Regions from separate parts of the Cryobacterium sp. GrIS_2_6 genome, predicted to be linked through region 1. Evidence: predicted binding sites of a transcription regulator. Region 1 holds the regulator's gene; the other holds the start of a gene.

Region 1 (12,849 bases):
CGGCGCCGAGCAGGTCGGGGCCGAGGTAGTCGAGCCTGGCGCCTTCCTCCCCGATGGGTAACACCTCGAGCACCCCGAGTCCGAAGCCGACCGCGATCCAGTCAGCCGTCTCGAGCACGGCCCTGGCCTGGAAGGCCGGCCGCTTCCAGGCCGAGCCGTGCCGGTAGAGGTGCCAGGCGCCCTCCATCTTCAGGTGTGAATGGATGCTGGCCTCCCCCACCCGGATCAGCACGTGTTTGCCGCGACTCGCGACCTCGTGCACGGTGTCGCCGGTGAGATCGACGGTCGCATAGGCCGGCACGCGGATGTCGCAGCGGGTCAGAACGGCCCCGCGCAGCGCCGTGTCGAGGTTGTGCGCGGTCAGCCAGACGGTGTCGCCCTCAGGCACGGTCGGCCTCAGGCATGCAGCTTCAGTCCCTTCGGCGTCACGCCGAACCCGGCGGCCTGGAGCGCGCGGCCGAACGGGGTGCCGATCACGAAGGCGCCGTTGACCGTCTCGACGCCGAGTTTGGCGATCCGGCCACTCGTCACCGTGGCGGCAAGGGCACCGGCCGCGGCCGCGAAGAGTGCGTCACGGGCAGCGGCGACGTCGGCACCGATGGCGGCACCGATGGCGGCACCGGCGCTGCTGCCCGCCACCGCGGCGCTGCCGTCGGCATCGTCGACGTCTCCGGCGAGACTCCCGTCGAAGGCGAGCACGGTCTTACCGCCACGTTCGACGTAGAGCGCGAGGGCGCCGTCGACGAGCACGACGATCGAGCCGGCCTTGCGGGCGGCACGGTGAGTGGTGCCGACCGGCAGGGCCGGCCAGGGCAGCACGGCTCCGTACGGGTTGGCCGGGTCGGTCGCGGCGAGCGTGACGACGACCGGCGACCCCTGCCCTGCCGCGGCGGGACCCACTCCCCCGCCACCGCGCGCGCCGGACTCCGACTCGGTGAAGGAACGCAACCGGTCGATCGTGCCGGCGGTCGCGAACTGTGCGGCGCCGAGCCCGTCGATGAAGTAGCCGCGGCGGCAGCGACCGGATTCCTCGAAGCCGCTCAGGGTGCGGTAGACGAGCGCGAAGCCGCCGGTGACGCCCTCCCCTACGACGGCGCCGCGGGTGACGACCCCGTAGCGTTCGAGCAGCGTCTCGCCGAGGGCGTGGGCGCGGCGGGTGGGTGAATCGTCGGCGACGGGCACGATCGACCAGCGGCCGGACACCGTCGGCGGTCCGCCGCGCAGCGGCATCGCCGACCTGGCGAAGCCGCGCCCGCCGTGCAGGCGTGCCCGAGGCACCGCCCGCCGGGTGCTGTGCGCCGTGCGGCCGCCGGAAAGCAGCGCTCGCACCGGGGCGAAGGTGTCGTTGCCGACGAGGCCGGCCCAGACCAGGTCCCAGAGGGCGTCGGCGAGGAGCACGTCGTCCTGGCTACCGACCGCGTCGGCGAGCTGGCGGAAGAAGAAACCACCACCGCCGCCGAGGGTCGCGAGCACCTCGCGCTGCAGCTCCGTGGTCTCCACGGGGGCCGGCGGCGGCAGGGTGAGCGCGGCGGTCTCGGCGAGGTACAGGCTGATCCAGCCGTCGTTGCCCGCGAGGGTGCCTGCCCCCGCCCAGAGCACCTCGCCCGCGTTGGTGAGTTCGTCGAGCATCGCCGGCCGGTAGTCGCTTACCCGGGCGGGCAGCACGAGCGATTCCCAGGCGGACGCCGGGATGCGGGCCCCCTCGAGCTGTTCAATGACGGATGCGACGCCGTCGACGCCGCGGAGCCTCCCGCCGACGTGTTGCCAGGACGGAAGGAACCGGCCCATGGTGATCTGATCGACAGGCTCGACCTCGTGGCGGAGCGCCGCGAGGGACCGCCTGCGAAGGCGCCGCAGGACCTCGGCGTCGCACCATTCGCTGCCGGTGCCGTGCGGCCGGTACTCGCCCTCGATCACCCGGCGGGTACCGGCGAGACGTCGCAGCGCCCCGAGGGCGACGACCGGACCGAGACCGAAGCGGTCGGCGACATCCGCCGCGGTGAACGGGCCGTGGGTGCGCGCGTACCGGCTGACCAGGTCGCCGAGCGGGTCTGGCACGGCCTCGGTGAAGGCGGCGGGCACCCCGAGCGGCACCGGAACGCCGAGGGCGTCGCGAAGCCGGCTGGCGTCCTCGATCACGGCCCACCACTGGCGGCCGGCGAACCCGGCCCGCAGCGCCCTGCGTCCGGCGACGAGCTCGAGCAGGCCGGTTTCGGCGTCGGGGCCGTCCTGGGTATCGAGCCGGGCGGCGACCTCCTCGGTCGTGAGGGGCCCGAGCTGGCGGAGGAGGTCGGCGATGCCCTCGACGCCCCGCGCGTGCCGGTCGGCGGGCAGGCGCTGGAGTTCGGCATCCGTCTGCTCGATCACGGCAGGGTCGAGGAGCTCCCGCAGTTCGACCCTGCCGAGCAGCTCCGCGAGGAGGCTCGAGTCGAGGGACAGCGCCGTGGCCCGGCGCTCGGCGAGCGGTGAGTCGCCCTCATACATGAACGCGGCGACGTAACCGAAGAGCAGGGTGCTCGCGAAGGGGCTCGGGGTCTCCGTGCGGGTCTCGACGAGGCGGATCGTGCGGCTGTTGATCTTGCGGGTGAGGTCGAGCAGGGCCGGCAGGTCGTACACGTCCTGCAGGCATTCCCGCACGGTCTCGAGGATGATCGGGAAAGTGGGGAACGTGCGGGCGACCTCGAGCAGCTGGGCGGCCTTCTGCCGCTGCTGCCAGAGCGGCGACCGGGTGCCGGGGTTGTACTTGGGGAGCAGCAGGGCGCGGGCGGCGCACTCACGGAACCGGGCGGCGAAGAGGGCGGAGCCGCCGACCTCGTCGGTCACGAGCTGCTCGATCTCCTCCGCCTCGAAGACGAAGAGTTCGGCGCCGGGCGGTTCGGCGTCGGTGTCGGGGATGCGCGCGACGATTCCGTCGTCGCTTGCGACGCACCCGCCGTCGAGCCCGTAGCGTTCCCGCACCCGGGCGGCGACCGCGAGCGCCCACGGCGCGTGCACCTGCATGCCGTATGCGGAATGCAGGATCACCCGCCAGTCGCCGAGTTCGTCGCGGAACCGTTCGACGACGAGGGTGCGGTCGGTCGGCAGCTGGCCGGTGGCCGCGCGCTGGTCGGCAAGGAAGACCAGGAGGTTGTTCGCGGCGCGCTCATCGAGCCCGCCGGCCGCGCAGCGGACCCGGGCGGCGGCCTCCGGCAGCGCGGAGACCTCCCGGACGAAGGCGCCGACGGCCTCGCCGAGTTCCGCCGGCCGGCCCAGGCCGTCACCCTTCCAGAACGGCAACCGCCCCGGCTCGCCGAACGCCGGGAGCACGAGCACCCGGTCGTGGGTGATCTCCTGGATCCGCCAGCTCGTCGTGCCGAGTGCGAAGACGTCGCCGACCCTGGATTCGTAGACCATCTCCTCGTCGAGTTCGCCGACACGACGCCCTGTGGTCTGCTCGCCGCCGACCATGAAGACGCCGAAAAGCCCGCGGTCGGGAATGGTGCCGCCGCTTGTGACGGCGAGGCGCTGCGCGCCGGGACGCCCGGTGAGCAGGCCGGTATCGCGGTCCCACACGATTCGGGGGCGGAGCTCGGCGAACTGGTCAGAGGGGTACCGCCCGGCGAGGAGGTCGAGCGTTGCCTCGTATGCCGAGCGGGGCAGGCCCTGGAACGGGGCGCTGCGGCGCACGATGTCGAACCAGTCCTCGGCCTGGATCGGCTCGAGCGCCACCGCGGCGACGGTCTGCTGGGCGAGAATGTCGAGCGGGTTGGAGGGCACCGCGATCGACTCGATCAGTCCGGCGACCATCCGCTCGGCGGCGACGGCGGCGTGGATGAGGTCGGCACGGTGCTTGGGGTAGATGACGCCGCGGGAGATCTCGCCGACCTGGTGCCCGGCGCGGCCGACCCGCTGCAGCCCGCTCGCGACAGAGGGCGGAGACTCGACCTGCACGACGAGGTCGACGGCGCCCATATCGATGCCGAGTTCGAGGCTCGACGTCGCGACGACGCAGCGCAGCCGCCCGGCCTTGAGGTCCTCCTCGATCATCGAACGCTGTTCCTTACTCACCGAGCCGTGGTGCGCGCGGGCGAGCAGGGGCTCGGCCCCTGCGCTCTGGCCGCTCGCTCCCATCAGGTCTGCCGGCGGCCGCGCAGGGCCCGCTGAACCGCGTGCTGAGCCCTCACCGACCGAACCCTCACCGACAGAGCCCTCAACGGCTGCGCCCGCTGCAGCGCCCTCGGCAGCGGATGCCGGTGCGAGCCCGGCACCGACCGGCGCGAGCTCGCCCGCGCCGTGCTCCGCGGCATCCGCCAGGCGCCCGGCGTAGATCTCGTTGAAGCGCGCGGTCAGTCGCTCGGCGAGGCGGCGCGAGTTCGCGAAGACGATCGACGAGGAATGCGCGAGCACCTCGTCGACGATGGCTTCTTCGACGTGCGGCCAGATCGAACCGGCCTGCGGCGCGGCGGCCGCTGTCGACCCCTCCCGTTCGGGAACGGGGCCCAGCTGGGTCATGTCGTCGACGGGGACGACGACGCGGAGGTCGAAGCGCTTGCCCGCAGCGGGATTGACGATCTGCACGGGGGCAGCGCCGCCGAGGAAGCGGGCAACCTCCGCGGCCGGGCGGACGGTCGCCGAGAGGCCGATCCGCTGCGCCGGCCGCGCGAGCAGCTCGTCGAGGCGTTCGAGGGAGACGGCGAGGTGGGCGCCGCGCTTGCTCGACGCGACGGCGTGAACCTCGTCGATGATGACGGTGTCGACGCCGCGCAGGGAGTCCCGGGCGGCGGAGGTGAGCATCAGGAACAGCGACTCGGGGGTCGTGATCAGGATGTCGGGGGGCATCTTGACGAGGCTGCGCCGGTCGGCGGCCGGGGTGTCCCCCGAGCGCACGCCGACGGTCACCGTGACCGGAGGGAAGCCGAGCCGGGCAGCGGCCTGGGTGATGCCGACGAGCGGAGCGCGAAGGTTCCGTTCGACGTCGACGCCGAGCGCCTTGAGCGGGGAGATGTAGAGCACCCGGGTGCGCGGCAGCGGGGCGGCGACCGTCCCGGCAGCATCCGTGGCCGCGGAAGGCTCAGGAGCCGGCGTCGCCAGCCGGTCGATGGCCCACAGGAACGCCGCGAGGGTCTTGCCCGAGCCGGTCGGGGCCACGACGAGCGCGTGCGAGCCACGGGTGATGGCGTCCCAGGCGCCGAGCTGGGCCTCGGTCGGCGCGGCGAAGGCCTGGCCGAACCAGGCCCGAGTGGCGGGCGAGAATCTCTGCAGGACCTCGGTCATCTCTCCATCTTCCCGCCCACCCCTGACAATCGGCCCGTGTACGCAGCGACCGGCCCGGTCAGCTCGACGCGGCGAGCTGCACGCGCAGGGAATCGACCTGGGTGGCGATCGTGTCGTTCGCCGACCAGCGCGCGGCGAGGCGGGCGAGCGTCGCGTCGAGTTCGGCGCGGGTCAGGCCGTCGACGAGCTCGAGGCGCACCACGAGCTCTGGCCCGGCGAGCCGGCCGAGCGGGTCGCCGGCTGAGAGCGCGACGCCGAGCACGCTCAGCTCGCTCGTGATCGACGCCGCGAAGGCGTCGGCGACGGCACGGCTCGCGTAGCTCGGCGTCCACGGCTGGCCCTGGGCGATCGCCCACAGGGCCGGCCGCCGCACGACGTATTCGGTCGGCGCGGTCGGGTCGAGCACGACGAGGTCGGTGTTCTCCTGCGCAGCGGCGAGGGCGATCCGGATGCCGTCGGCCGGCACCGGCCGCGCCGCACTGTTCCACGCGGCCATGGCTTCGGCCGAGGTGAACACCGGGAGCACGTTCCGACCGTCCGGTCCGGCGACCGTGATGACCGAGAGTTCCTGGGTCTTGTCGACGAGGAGACCGGCGTCGGTGTGCCCGGCGTCGCCGAGCGCCGTCACGAGCGGGATCAGCAGCCGGGACGAGCGGATCGCGTCGACGACGGCCTCCTCCCCGGACTCCCGGTCGCGGTAGCGGGCGAGGGCGGCGAGGAGGTCGAGCGGGGCCGATCCGTCGTCGTCGGCGTGGTCGTTGGCTTCGAAGGCACGGCCGGCCCAGGGCTGCCCGGCGGAGTCGGCAGGGACGCCGGCGCGACCGGGGCCGCCCTGGCCTTCTGGGCCCCCGGGGAGGCCGGTCGATCCGAGATTAACGGCCGGCGACATCCAGGGCCTCACCGAGGGTGAAGGCGCCCGCGTAGAGCGCCTTGCCCACGATCGCGCCCTCGAGTCCGAGCGGGACCAGCTCGCGCAGGGCGACGAGGTCGGCCAGGCTCGAGATGCCGCCGGAGGCGACGACGGGACGGTCGGTGTGCGCGAGCACCTGCCGGAGCAGGTCGAGGTTCGGACCCTGCAGAGTACCGTCCTTGGTGACGTCGGTCACGACGTAACGGGAGCAGCCCGCTTCCTCGAGGCGGGCGAGCACCTCCCAGAGGTCGCCGCCCTCCTTCGTCCAACCGCGGGCGGCAAGGGTCGTGCCGCGCACGTCCAGGCCGACGGCGACCTGGTCACCGTGTTCGGCGATCACGCGGCCAGCCCAGTCCGGGTTCTCCAGGGCCGCCGTGCCGAGGTTGATCCGGCTGACGCCCGCGCCGAGCGCCGCGTGCAGGGAGGCGTCGTCGCGGATCCCGCCGGACAGTTCGATCTTGACTCCGGAGACCTCGCGGATGACCCGGCTGATCACGTCGGTATTCGTGCCGCGCCCGAAGGCCGCGTCGAGGTCGACGAGGTGGATCCACTCGGCGCCCTGCCTCGCCCAGTCGAGGGCGGCGTCGACGGGGTCGCCGTAGTTGGTCTCGGTCCCGGCCTCGCCCTGGGTGAGGCGCACGGCCTTGCCGTCCGCGACGTCGACAGCCGGGAGCAGGACGAGGCGGGTGGTGGTTTCAGTCACGGTAGTCCTCAGATCAGGGATGGGTGCGGCCGGGCCGCCGAACAAAAGCGAGAGGGGACGGTCAGTCCCGCAGGGTGCCGATCCAGTTCTTCAGCAGGCGGATGCCGGCCTCGCCCGATTTCTCCGGGTGGAACTGGGTCGCGGAGAGCGGTCCGTTCTCGACAGCGGCGAGGAACGGTCCGCCATGTTCCGCCCAGGTGAGCCGGGGCCGCGGGAACGGCGGCGTGACCTCGAGCGTCCACTCCTGGGCGGCGAAGGAGTGCACGAAGTAGAACCGCTCGTCCTCGATCCCGGCGAAGAGGCGCGAGTCCGGGTCGGGGGTGACGGTGTTCCAGCCCATGTGCGGCAGGATCTTGGCGGGCAGCTGGGCGACGGTGCCTGGCCATTCGCCGAGTCCCTCGGTGTCCGAGCCGCGTTCGACGCCGTGCTCGAACAGGACCTGCATGCCGACGCAGATGCCGAGCACCGGCCGTCCCCCGGCGATGCGGCGGTCGACGATCTCGTCGCCGCGCACGGCGGTGAGGGCGCTCATCACGGCGCTGAACGCTCCGACGCCGGGCACGACGAGGCCGGAAGCCTCGAGGGCTGTGCGGCGGTCGCTCGTCAGGGTCACGTCGGCGCCGGCGAGTTCGAGAGCCTTGACGGCCGAGTGCACGTTTCCCGTGCCGTAGTCGAAGACGACGACGCTCGTCACAAGGCGCCCTTGGTCGAGGGGATGCCGGAGACGAGCGGGTCGTAGGCCTTGGCCTGGCGGAACGCGCGGGCGAAGGCCTTGAATTCGGCCTCGGCAATGTGGTGCGGGTCACGACCGCCGAGCACGGTGACGTGCACGGTGAGGGCCGCGTTGAATGCGATCGCCTCGAAGACGTGGCGCACCATCGAGCCGGTGAAGTGCCCGCCGATGAGGTGGAACTCGAAGCCGGCAGGCTCCCCGGTGTGCACGAGGTACGGACGGCCGGAGATGTCGACGACAGCCTGGGCGAGGGCGTCGTCGAGGGGCACGAGCGCGTCGCCGTAGCGGGAGATGCCGGACTTGTCACCGAGCGCCTGCCGGATGGCGAGTCCGAGCACGATGGCGACGTCTTCGACGGTGTGGTGCACATCGATCTCGATGTCCCCCGACGCCCGCACGGTTAGGTCGGTCAGGGAGTGCTTGGCGAACGCGGTGAGCAGGTGGTCGTAGAACGGCACCGAGGTGTGAATGTCAGAGACGCCGGTGCCGTCGAGGTTGATCGTCAGGTCGATGCTCGACTCGCTCGTCTCCCGCTGCAGGTGCGCGATGCGGGCCTGTGCGGTCGATGACTGTGCGGCCGGTGACTGTGAGCTCATGCGGCTAGTTTATTGGCCCGGGCGGTTACGCGTGGCCCAGTGCTTCGAGGGCGTCGAGGAATACGCTCGTCTCGCGCTCGGTGCCGGCCGTGACCCGCAGGTGGCCGGGGATCCCGACGTCGCGCACGAGGATGCCCTCGGCGAGCAGAGCCTCGAAGGTTCCGCGCGGGTCGGAGACCCCGCCGAACAGCACGAAATTGCTCCAGCTCCGCAAGGGGCGGTAGCCCAGCCGGTGCAGTTCGGTGACGAGGCGGTCGCGCTGGCCGCGGATGTCGTCGACCATGCGCAGCATCTCCGTCGTGTGCGCGAAAGCGGCGACGGCCGCGGCCTGGGTCAGCGCGGAGAGGTGGTACGGCAGGCGCACGAGCCGCAGCGCATCCGTCACGGCCGGGTCGGCGGCGAGGTAGCCCACCCGGGCCCCGGCGAACGCAAAGGCCTTGCTCATCGTGCGGGAGACCAGCAGGCGTTCCCGGCCGGGCAGCAGGGTGAGAGCGGATGCCGTCCCCACCGGAGCGAATTCGGCGTAGGCCTCGTCGACGACCACGATGCCGTCACAGGCGTCGTAGACGGCGGCGATCACTTCGAGAGAGAGCGGGGTGCCGGTCGGGTTGTTCGGGGAGCACAGGAAGACGAGGTCGGGATTGACCCGGTTGACCCAGTCGACGGCGCGCTTCGGGGTGAGTTCGAAGTCGGCGTCGCGGTCACCGGCGACCCAGCGCGTTCCGGTTCCCGAGGCGAGCAACGGGTACATCGAGTAGGTGGGGGCGAAACCGAGGAGGGTGCGTCCCGGCCCGCCGAAGGCCTGCAGCACCTGCTGGAGAACCTCGTTGGAGCCGTTGGCGGCCCAGATGTTCTGACGGGTGAGACCGTGTCCGAGGTAGCGGGCCATCGCCTCGCGCAGTTCCGTGAATTCCCGGTCCGGGTACCGGTTGATCCCCCGGATCGCGGCGGCCAGTGCTGCGGCGATGTCAACGGCCACGTCCTCGGGGATGCCGTGGGTGTTCTCATTCACGTTGAGTGCGACCGGCACGTGCAGCTGCGGCGCCCCATAGGGAGTGAGCCCGCGAAGATTGTCGCGGAGGGGCAGGTCGTTGAGACTGGTCACTCCCCCCATATTACCGATGGGCCTCAGCACCGGCGGGTCATATTGCCCGTGGTTCAGTATTCGGCTTGCTCAGTACTCCGGTGCTTCAGTATCCGACTTGCTCACTATCCGGCTTGCTCAGTATTCGGCCGGGAGGGCCAGTCGTTGGCCCGGCTGCACGCTCTCAGAGGGCAGCTGGTTCAGGTTGACGATCTCGGCGATCACCTCGCGCGGATCGGCAGAGGGGGCGATGCGCTCGGCAAGCTGCCACAACGACTGGCCCGACTGGATCGTGACGTAGTCGAACGTCGTCGCACTTCCGCCCGTGTCGGCGCTCATGCTGCTGCCGCTCAAGGTGCTGCCGTCTGCGGCGGCGAGTCCGCCGTTGAGGGCGAGGGCAAGCGCGCCGACGACGAGGGGGACGCCGGCGATCGCGGTCAGCACGGCACGACCGCGCCGGGTGATGCGCAGCCGGGTGTGCGCCCCCGGGGCCAGCTCGATTGTTGTGTTCATGTCTGCCTCCTGTGTATTCGTATCCGGCTCTCGGCCGGGAGAGCCGGATACGAAGCTATGTTCCGAATATATATTCGATTGTTCGAACAATCAAGACTTTCTCCGGTTATTATCGGGGTGAAGTACACGACACACTCGAATGAATGTCTGTACTTCGCCCCAAGCTGGTTACAGTTTCGATTGACTGGTGTGAACTCAACCAGCGACCACTGACATTTGGATACGGTCGCCTCACGGCATCCGCCGGGGCGACCGCCCGCCACCGCCCACCGCCACCGACAGGAGCGACATCGTGACCCAGGACAGCGTGACCCCGGACAGCGTGACCCCGTTCACCGGCAGTTCCCCCGAACGAGGCGGAACACGTCGGAGGAAGAGCCTCAGCGACAAGCAGCGCGCGATCATGGACGTGATCCAGCGATCTGTCGGCCAGCGCGGCTATCCACCGAGCATGCGGGAGATCGGTGACGCCGTCGGCCTGTCGTCGCTGTCGAGCGTCACCCACCAGCTCAACCAACTCCAGCTGAGCGGCTACCTGCGCAGGGACCCGAACCGGCCCCGGGCGCTCGAGGTCCTGATCGAGCTGCCGCAGTCGCCAGAGGACACCGCGGCCGGCGCCGCGGAGAACTTCCAGCAGGGAACCCCGGTGGGCGACGCGGCAATGGTGCCGCTCGTCGGGCGGATCGCGGCCGGTGTTCCGATCATGGCCGACCAGCAGGTCGACGAGATCTTCCCGCTCCCGCGCCAGCTTGTCGGCAAGGGCGAGCTGTTCATGCTCAAGGTCGTCGGCGAATCGATGATCGACGCCGCGATTATGGACGGCGACTGGGTCGTCGTCCGCCAGCAGAAGACCGCGGAGAACGGCGAGATCGTCGCCGCGATGCTCGATGGCGAGGCGACGGTGAAGGTCTTCCGGCAGCGTGACGGCCACACCTGGCTGCTGCCGAGGAACACCAACTTCGAGCCGATCCTCGGTGACCACGCCGAGATCCTCGGCAAGATCGTCGCCGTCCTGCGGTCCCTGTAGTCCCCTGTAATTCCCCCGTGCGCGCCAACTGCGCCGCTTCGCGCCAGGCATGCCTGGCGCGAAGCGGCGGAAATGGTGCATCTCGCGCGGTGGGTGTTCGCCGCGAAGAGGATCAGGCGAGGGCGGGGATGCCTGCGGCGAGGCGGGCGCGCACGATGCGGGTGGCCTCGATCATGTTTCCGAGAGACTCGACCGTCTCCGTGTAGCCGCGGGTCTTGAGCCCGCAATCCGGGTTCACCCAGACCTGACCGGTCGGGATGGCGGCGACGGCACGGTCGAGCAGCTCCGTCAGCTCGGCAACGCCCGGCACCCGCGGCGAGTGGATGTCGTAGACACCCGGGCCGATGCCGTGGTCGAAGCCGTTGGCCTGGATGTCCGTCACGACCTCCATCCGGGAGCGGGCCGCCTCGATGCTCGTCACGTCGGCGTCGAGAGCGCGGATCGCCTCGAGCACGACGCCGAACTCGGAGTAGCAGAGGTGGGTGTGGATCTGGGTCGCGTCCTGCACCCCGGCGGTCGCGAGCCGGAACGAGCCGACGGACCAGTCGAGGTAGTCGGCGTGGCCGGCCTTCTTGAGCGGAAGCAGTTCGCGCAGGGCCGGCTCGTCGACCTGGATGATGCCGATTCCGGCGGCCTCGAGGTCGGCGATCTCGTCGCGGAGGGCGAGAGCGACCTGGCGCGCCGTCTCGCCGAGGGGCTGGTCGTCGCGCACGAAGGACCAGGCGAGGATGGTGACCGGTCCGGTCAACATGCCCTTGACCGGCTTCTCCGTCAGCCCCTGCGTGTAGGTCGACCACTCGACGGTGATCGGTTTCGGGCGGGAGACATCGCCCCACAGGATGGACGGGCGGGTGCAGCGGCTGCCGTAGGACTGGACCCAGCCGTTCTCGGTGACCGCGAAGCCGTCGAGGTTCTCGGCGAAGTATTGCACCATGTCGTTGCGCTCGGGTTCGCCGTGCACGAGCACGTCGAGGCCGATCTCCTCCTGCAGGGCGACGACCCGGGCGATCTCCGCGCGCATCAGGTCGCGGTATTCGGCTGCGCTGAGCACTCCGGTGAGGAAGCGGGCGCGGGCACGGCGGATCTCCCCGGTCTGCGGGAAGGAGCCGATGGTCGTCGTCGGCAGGAAGGGCAGCGCGAGTGCGGTCTCCTGGGCGGCGAGCCTGTCGGCGTAAACGCCTCGGCTGTACGAGGCGTCCGTGAGCTCCGCGGCACGGGCCCTCACGGCACCGTCGCGGACGCCGGGGGCGGCGCTGCGGGCGGCGAGTGCGGCGGTCGCGGCGTCCAGTTCGGCCGTGATGGCCTCCCGACCGTCGGCCAGGCCGCGGGCGAGGGTCACAACCTGGCCGACCTTCTCGTCGGCGAAGGCGAGCCAGCTCACCAGTTCGGCGCCGAGCGCGGTCTCGTCGGCGACGGTGTGCGGGACGTGCTGGAGGCTCGTCGAGGTCGAGACGGTGACCCGCGCCGACAGGGTGCCGGCCCCGGTGAGCTGAGCGAATGCATCCGCCAGGTCACCGCGCCAGATGTTGTGCCCGTCGATGACACCGGCGACGAGGGTCTTCCCGTCGAGCCCCTGGGCCGTCTCGGGGAGCGTGCCGCGGACGAGATCAAGGCCGATGGCCTCGATCGGTGCGGCGGCGAGTACGGGGAGGGCGTCGCCGAGGCTACCGTAGGGAGCGGCGACGAAGATCGCCGGGCGCTGGGCGAGGTGCCCGAGAGTCCCATACGCCCACTGCACGGCGCTGAGGGTCTCAGCGCGGGGCACGTGGATGCTCTCGCTGACGAGGCCGGGTTCGTCGAGCTGCACCCACTCGGCACCGGCGGCGGCGAGGCGCTGCAACAAGGTCGCGTACACGGGAATGAGGTCCTCGATCCGGTCGATGGGCTCGAAGCCCGCGGGGGCTTCGTCGCTCGGCTTGCTGAGCAGCAGGAAGGTGACCGGCCCGACGATGACGGGCCGGGTCAGGTAGCCGGCCGCGCGTGCCTCCTCGAATTCGCTCACGATGCGGTCACTCGAGAGGGAGAACTCC
Region 2 (6,205 bases), 2.0 Mb from region 1:
TCGGCATTCTCCGAGTTCGCCGGCATCGACCGATATCTCGTCCCGCTGTCCGAGGCCGGCCTCGACCTGACCATCGACGGCACAGCGCAGCACGTCGGCCAGTACCAGGTTTGCGCCTTCTCCGGGGAAAGCGTGGTCTCGTCGACCGGGTCGGCGGAGAACTCTGAAGACCTGAACCTGATGCTGCGCCGCACCGCCGCGACGGGTTCTCTCCGGGTCGAGCGGCTCACCGGCCCGTTCTCGGTGGCACCGAGTCCCGACGAGAGCGTCCTTGTCGTCGTCCTCGAGGGCGAGGTCGAGATCGACGGCCCGCCAGGGACCGGTACTTCCAGAAGCGCCCAGGGGTCGAACGTCGACACCCTCGGCATCCGCGACGCCGTGCTTGCCAGGTCGGGGCGAGCCTTGACGCTCCGCGGCGGGGCCACAGTGGCTCTTGCGACCATAGTCCTCACGAGCAGTCGCCTAGCCCGAATACCGTGAGACGCCCAGAGCGTGCCTCTGCACGACCGGCAGGGCGGCCGGACCGATAGCAGGTGATCGACGAGAACCGAGCCTCGCTGCTCCAGGTTCATTCGGGCCGGTCAGTCGCGGTTGGGTGGTCCGGTGAGGTCTTGGTGGGCGCGGTGTCGGTTTGGTGGCCGCCAGAGTCGTTGCGGGTCGATGAGTCCGGGGGCCCGCACTTGCGGTGATCCTTTCACCATGCGGATCTCCCACCCGGAGGTGTCGATGGTGTGGTGGTGGAACCAGCACAGGAGCACCCCGTTGTCCACGTTCGTTGGGCCGCCGGTGGCCCACGGCTTCACATGGTGCACCTCGGCCCAGTGCGCCGGGGCCTTGCAGCCGGGGATGATGCAGCCGCCGTCCCGGGCGCTGATGGCCCGGCGCTGCGCCCGGTTGAAGTAGCGCCGTTCCGGACCCAGCTTCAGCACTTGGTTGTTCGCCCCGAACAACACCCCTTGGAAGCCGCCGTCACAGATGCGCTGGTGCACGGTCTTGAGCGACACGGGGGCCTCAACGCCGTCGATCCACCCGACCCCGATCCCGGAGGCGAGGTCGGCCGCGTTCACGTGCACCATCACCGTCGGCGCCGACCCGCCCATGCTGGGCGTGTCCGTGTCCCGGGCTGCGTGTTCGAACAACGCCTGCAGGATGTCGGCGCGTTTCTCCCCGCCCGTGCGGGTGTCCGCGCGCCGCTCCCGCAGCTCCGCCTCGATCACGTCAAGATCCGGGCCCGTGCCGGTCTCGCCGTCCGCAGTCTCGGCGCCGGGGACCAACTGCCCCGAATCCATCAGCGCCTGTTCCTCGGCGGTGGGGAACGCCGGGCGGGCGTGGAAACTCAGGAAAGCGTCGAAGAGGGTGTTCATCACCCCGAACAGTTCCGGTGTCACCCCACCCTTCACCGGATACAACCCGTTCTTGAGTTGTCCGAAGCCGATGTTCGACTTCGCCTCGAACACGTCCTCCTGCGGGAGCACCCCGTCGGGGTCGAGGATGGCCTGCCACTGCGCGACCATGCCCCGCATCAGGTCCGTGGTCACCGGCACTCCTGCCCCGGCCAAATCCTCGGTCTCCGGGGTGATCAGCCCGGCCGCCGAGGCGACCAGGGCACGCTCGGCCGTCAACAAGTCATCCGGCGCCACCCGGTGACTGATCACCTGCAACCCCTCCACGATCAACTCCGCCGTCTCCACACCGATCTCCCCAGCGGTCAGCGCTGCCCCGACCGTCGGGAACAACGGCGGCAACCAGCTGCTCCCGCCGCACGGCCGCGGCAACACCGCGTCGCCGAGCTTCGTGCGCCGCTTCACCTCCCGGGCCGAGACCCGCGTCACCCGGGTGAGCACATCCCACGGACCCTTGCAGCCCATCCGCCAGGCCAGACCCTCGCGGCCGAGCACCCGGGCCCGCCGGTCCACTTCCGTGGCGGTGTTCACCCGGGCCGCATCCACGGTCCGCCCGATGGCCTCCACCGTGCTGAGCGCCTTCACCGCTTCTGTGTCGCTGAGCAACCCGACCGGGATCGCAGCCAGGGCCTCTGCGAGAGCCGCCTGCGCCTCGGCGAGCCGGGCGACAGCATCCGCATGAACCGATGGCACCGACCTGGCCAGCCCCTCCGCGCCCTCGAATCCCACGGCAACCGCCACGGGATGGGCCGACTCGACACCCACGATGGGCTGATCACCCGCGGCCCCGGAACCGGGTGTCTGCGGGGTGTGTGACTGGGGATCTGAAGCTCCTGCCATACCCCGATTCTACCGCAAATCGAACAGGAATGCGAGCCATACTCACCTAATTTCAGGTCAAGCATCCCGAGTTTCGCACCTGAAACGCCCTTACGATTCCAGTGAGATAAAAATCGTTCGATCATGGCCGAACGGCTTGGGTTCAGGGGCAATTCAGATTTGGTCATCTCACCGAAATCGTAAGGCCGACCTGAAATTGAACACGCCGAGCCCGTGGTGGCTCACTCAGGAGATCCGCCCGGGCGACCGTTGCCGGCCCAGGGACCAGTGCGGTTGATCCCGCTCGCGCACAAGAATCTCCTGAGTTAGGCACGCTCGCGCGGGCTTAGTGTCTGCGCGTTCCGGAGCACCAGCGAACTCGCGCAGGTCCCCGCCGCGCTGGGCGGCTTCGAGGACTTCCGCTTCGTCCCCGCCGATGGCCTCTCCGCGGGCGATCAGTCCGGACGCCCGAGAGCGGAATCTGCTTGAGGAAGAGCGAGAGGATGAAGGCGAGCGCGATGAACGGCAGCAGGTACCAGCACACCGGTGCGAGGGCATCCGCGTACGCTGCGACGATTCCGTCCCGCCGTGCTGCCCGCAGCTGGTTGAGCGCCTGCGGGTCCCGGTGAACCAGGCGATCACGAAGGCGATAACGCCGACGGAGATGTTGATGCAGAACGCCCACTGCCAGGTCAGGTGGTCGACGAACAGGTCGCCGAGCAGCGGGCGACTGACCGCGCGCTCGTCCTACTTATCGAAGGCGTTCACGAACCTGACGCTCGCCGCCGAGATTTCGGCGCGCGCGGCATCCTGGGAGATGGACGACTCTCCATCCCCGGACTGCGGGCCGTAGTCGCCGAAGAACGCGTGCACGCCGCCCTCGATCACGAGGTATCGCGCATCCGCCGGCAGCGACGCTTTCGACGTGCTGATCTTGTCCGGAGTCGCCAGACCGTCGTTCGTACCGGAGATCGACAGCACGCTGGCGCCCAGCCCGCTCAGGTCGTTCGCGGGGTATGAGGCGAAAAACAACAATCCGACAACCGGGTCTGTCGACGCACCGGCGAAAGACTGGGCATCCATCGCCGCGACAGTCCCGCCGAGAGAGTGGCCGCCGACCACCCAACGCGCAACCGGCGGATGCGCGGCGCGCGCCGACCCGAATGCTCCCGTCGAGAGGAACGCAATCCCGAACGGCTGCTTGGGGATAACGACCACGTGCCCGGCCTCGGCGAGAGGGCGCAGCATGGCCGCGTATGCGCGAGCGTCAACGCGCGCTCCGGGCTGGAAGAACACCCCGACGTTGCTCGCGGTTCCCGTGGGCTGAAGGACGATCTGGTCGGCCGTCTCGGTCACGGTCACGCTCGTGTCGGAGTCCATCGCGGACAGGGCCGGCTCAACGGCCGACAACGGCACGAGCCACCAGGCCAGCACGATCACTCCGAGCGACAGCCCAACAATCACACCCCGGAAACCCTTGCGCCCGCGATGCCGCACCGCACGCGTGAGCCAGGAGCGCAGCGCAACCGCAAGACTGACGGCACAGGTGAGGACGAGGAAGACCAGGTACGCCGGATGCCCGTGCACAAGCATCGACCCGGTCGACAGTGCCGCCCCGGCAGTGACGATCACGCCGAGCGTCGCCACGACGCGGGCGGCCCAGAAGAAGGCCATGTCGACTCGGCCGGCTGTCGCCCCGGCCGCCGACCGGATTCTGCGCGTGTCGGTCATGGGGAAATTATCCCAACGGCGCCCGTCGCGAATCTACCTAAATGTATTAGGCAAAATTAATGTAGCATTAGCAAAATGGAAAGGTTCTCATGGCACGCGCAGGACTGACCGCGGAGCGCCTGACCCGGGCGGGCGCTGAACTCGCCGACGAGGTCGGATTCGACCGGGTCACGCTCTCGGCACTGGCCAGGCTTTTCGAGGTCAAGGTCGCGAGCCTGTACTCCCACGTCACCAACTCGCACGATCTCAAGACCAGGATCGCTCTGCTCGCCCTCCAGGAACTCGCCGACCGGGCAGCGGATGCCGTGGCGGGCCGGGCAGGCAAGGATGCCCTGGTCGCGCTCGGCAACGTCTACCGCGACTATGCCCGCGAACATCCCGGGCGTTACGCCGCCATGCACTTCCGGCTCGACCGGGAGACCGCGATCGCGAGCGCCGGCGTCCGCCACTCCGCGATGACCCGCGCAATCCTGCGCGGCTACGACCTGATGGAACCGGACCAGACACATGCCGTCCGGCTGCTCGGCAGTGTCTTCCATGGCTTTGCGACCTTGGAGCTGGAAGGCGGCTTCAGCAACAGTTCCCCCGACTCCCAGGAGTCCTGGACTCGTTCTCTGGATGCCCTCGACGCCCTGTTGCGCACCTGGCCGGCGCCCGAATAACGCCAGAACGCCACGCGTCCGGCACCCGCACCACCTCCCCCACCTCGGAATTCCCCGATCAGAAGGTTCACAGATGTCCTCCCAGCACGACTGGATAACCACGCCCATCACCCCCGACCTCCTCCGCGGCGCGCTCGATCTGGAACAGACCGCCCACGGAATACTCCCGCACCGCCTGCCCGCGTGGGCTCGCGTCTACGCCGACCCACAGCTGGCCACCATGGAAGCCCAGCCCTCCGCGGTCCGCCTGGCCTTCAGCACCCGAGCGACCGACTTCGAACTCGACGTATTGCCCACCAAGCTGGTCTATCTGGGCGCCCCGCCGCGCCCGGTCGGCGTGTACGAACTCCTCGTGGACAAGAAGCTCGCCGGTCAGGCCATCGCGACGACCGGCATCACCGTCACCGTCGACATGGCCACCGGCGCCACCACGAACCAGCTCGGCCCCATCAGCACCCTCCGCTTCACCGGCCTGCCGGATCACCTCAAGAACATCGAGATCTGGCTCCCGCACAACGAACGAACCGAGCTCGTCGCCCTCCGCTCCAACGGGACCATCGAACCCGCGCCTGCGACAGGCAACCGGGTCTGGCTGCACCACGGCAGCTCGATCAGCCACGGCTCCAACGCCGCGAATCCCACGGAGACCTGGCCGGCGCTTGCCGCTTCGAGTGTCCATGTCGATCTGGTGAACCTCGGCTTCGGCGGCAGCGCGCTGCTCGACCCCTTCATCGCCCGCACCATGCGCGACACCCCCGCCGACCTGATCAGCGTCAAGATCGGCATCAATCTAGTCAATCTTGACCTGATGCGCCTGCGCGCCTTCGCCCCGGCCGTGAACGGCTTCCTCGACACCATCCGCGACGGTCACCCCACAACACCGCTGCTGCTGGTCTCGCCCCTCCTCTGCCCCATCCACGAGGACACACCCGGGCCCGGCGCCTTCGACCTCGCCGCCCTCGCGTCCGGTCGTCTGCAATTCGTGGCCACCGGGGACCCGGCCGAAGCGTCCGCCGGAAAGCTGACGCTCACCGTGATCCGGGCGGAGCTCGCGCGTATCGCGCAGCAGCGGACGGCCACAGATCCGAACCTGCACTACCTCGACGGCCTCGACCTCTTCGGCGCCGCGGACTTCGCCGAGCATCCGTTGCCCGACCACCTCCACCCGGATGCCGCAACGCACCACCGCATCGGCGAGCGCTTCGCCCGGCTCGCCTTCGGGCCCGGAGGTCCCTTCGCCGCCTGATGACTCCTGGTGGGTACTGATCAATACAGCCGCACCGGGCTGCCGAGCCCGGCCCGCGTCTTCCTCATCAGACCTGGTCGTGAATGGTGACGACGTAGCCATCCGGGTCGCTGAATGAAAAGGTGAGACCGAACGGGCCGGGGGCAGGGGCGCTGACAATCCGGACTCCCGCCTCGACCAGGACGTCGTGCACGGCCCGGGAGTCATCGGCGTGCAACCAGAGCGCAACCCCCGCACCAGCCCACGGGCGCACCGCATCGAGATTGAACCCCGGCATCGGTTCCCGCACGGCGAAGGCGATCGGCTCGGTGGCAAAGACGACGGCATGGGGCGGGCTCACGGGC

Evidence for each region. Region 1 encodes LexA, which represses DNA repair genes until DNA is damaged. Its sites were predicted from a motif close to TCGAACANNTGTTCGA; they were not measured.
Region 2: RCH22_RS00165 (DUF222 domain-containing protein) is a predicted target of LexA. The motif match lies at 2,263-2,278, and genes of this name have one in related genera.

The regions. Positions count from the first base shown of each region.
Region 1 is NZ_JAXCHP010000001.1:1,970,567-1,983,415, forward strand. Features, by position in the region: gene RCH22_RS09800 (DNA-formamidopyrimidine glycosylase family protein) at 1-388, opposite strand, end outside; gene RCH22_RS09805 (DEAD/DEAH box helicase) at 397-5,253, opposite strand; gene RCH22_RS09810 (SseB family protein) at 5,312-6,142, opposite strand; gene priA (bifunctional 1-(5-phosphoribosyl)-5-((5-phosphoribosylamino)methylideneamino)imidazole-4-carboxamide isomerase/phosphoribosylanthranilate isomerase PriA) at 6,126-6,866, opposite strand; gene hisH (imidazole glycerol phosphate synthase subunit HisH) at 6,928-7,560, opposite strand; gene hisB (imidazoleglycerol-phosphate dehydratase HisB) at 7,557-8,195, opposite strand; gene RCH22_RS09830 (histidinol-phosphate transaminase) at 8,221-9,309, opposite strand; gene RCH22_RS09835 (LysM peptidoglycan-binding domain-containing protein) at 9,418-9,792, opposite strand; gene lexA (transcriptional repressor LexA) at 10,115-10,819, shown strand; gene metE (5-methyltetrahydropteroyltriglutamate--homocysteine S-methyltransferase) at 10,932-12,849, opposite strand, start outside.
Region 2 is NZ_JAXCHP010000001.1:19,682-25,886, reverse strand. Features, by position in the region: gene RCH22_RS00170 (HutD family protein) at 1-480, shown strand, start outside; gene RCH22_RS00165 (DUF222 domain-containing protein) at 582-2,243, opposite strand; partial or broken gene RCH22_RS00160 (hypothetical protein) at 2,469-2,844, opposite strand; gene RCH22_RS00155 (alpha/beta hydrolase) at 2,970-3,953, opposite strand; gene RCH22_RS00150 (TetR/AcrR family transcriptional regulator) at 4,043-4,615, shown strand; gene RCH22_RS00145 (SGNH/GDSL hydrolase family protein) at 4,689-5,861, shown strand; gene RCH22_RS00140 (VOC family protein) at 5,929-6,205, opposite strand, start outside.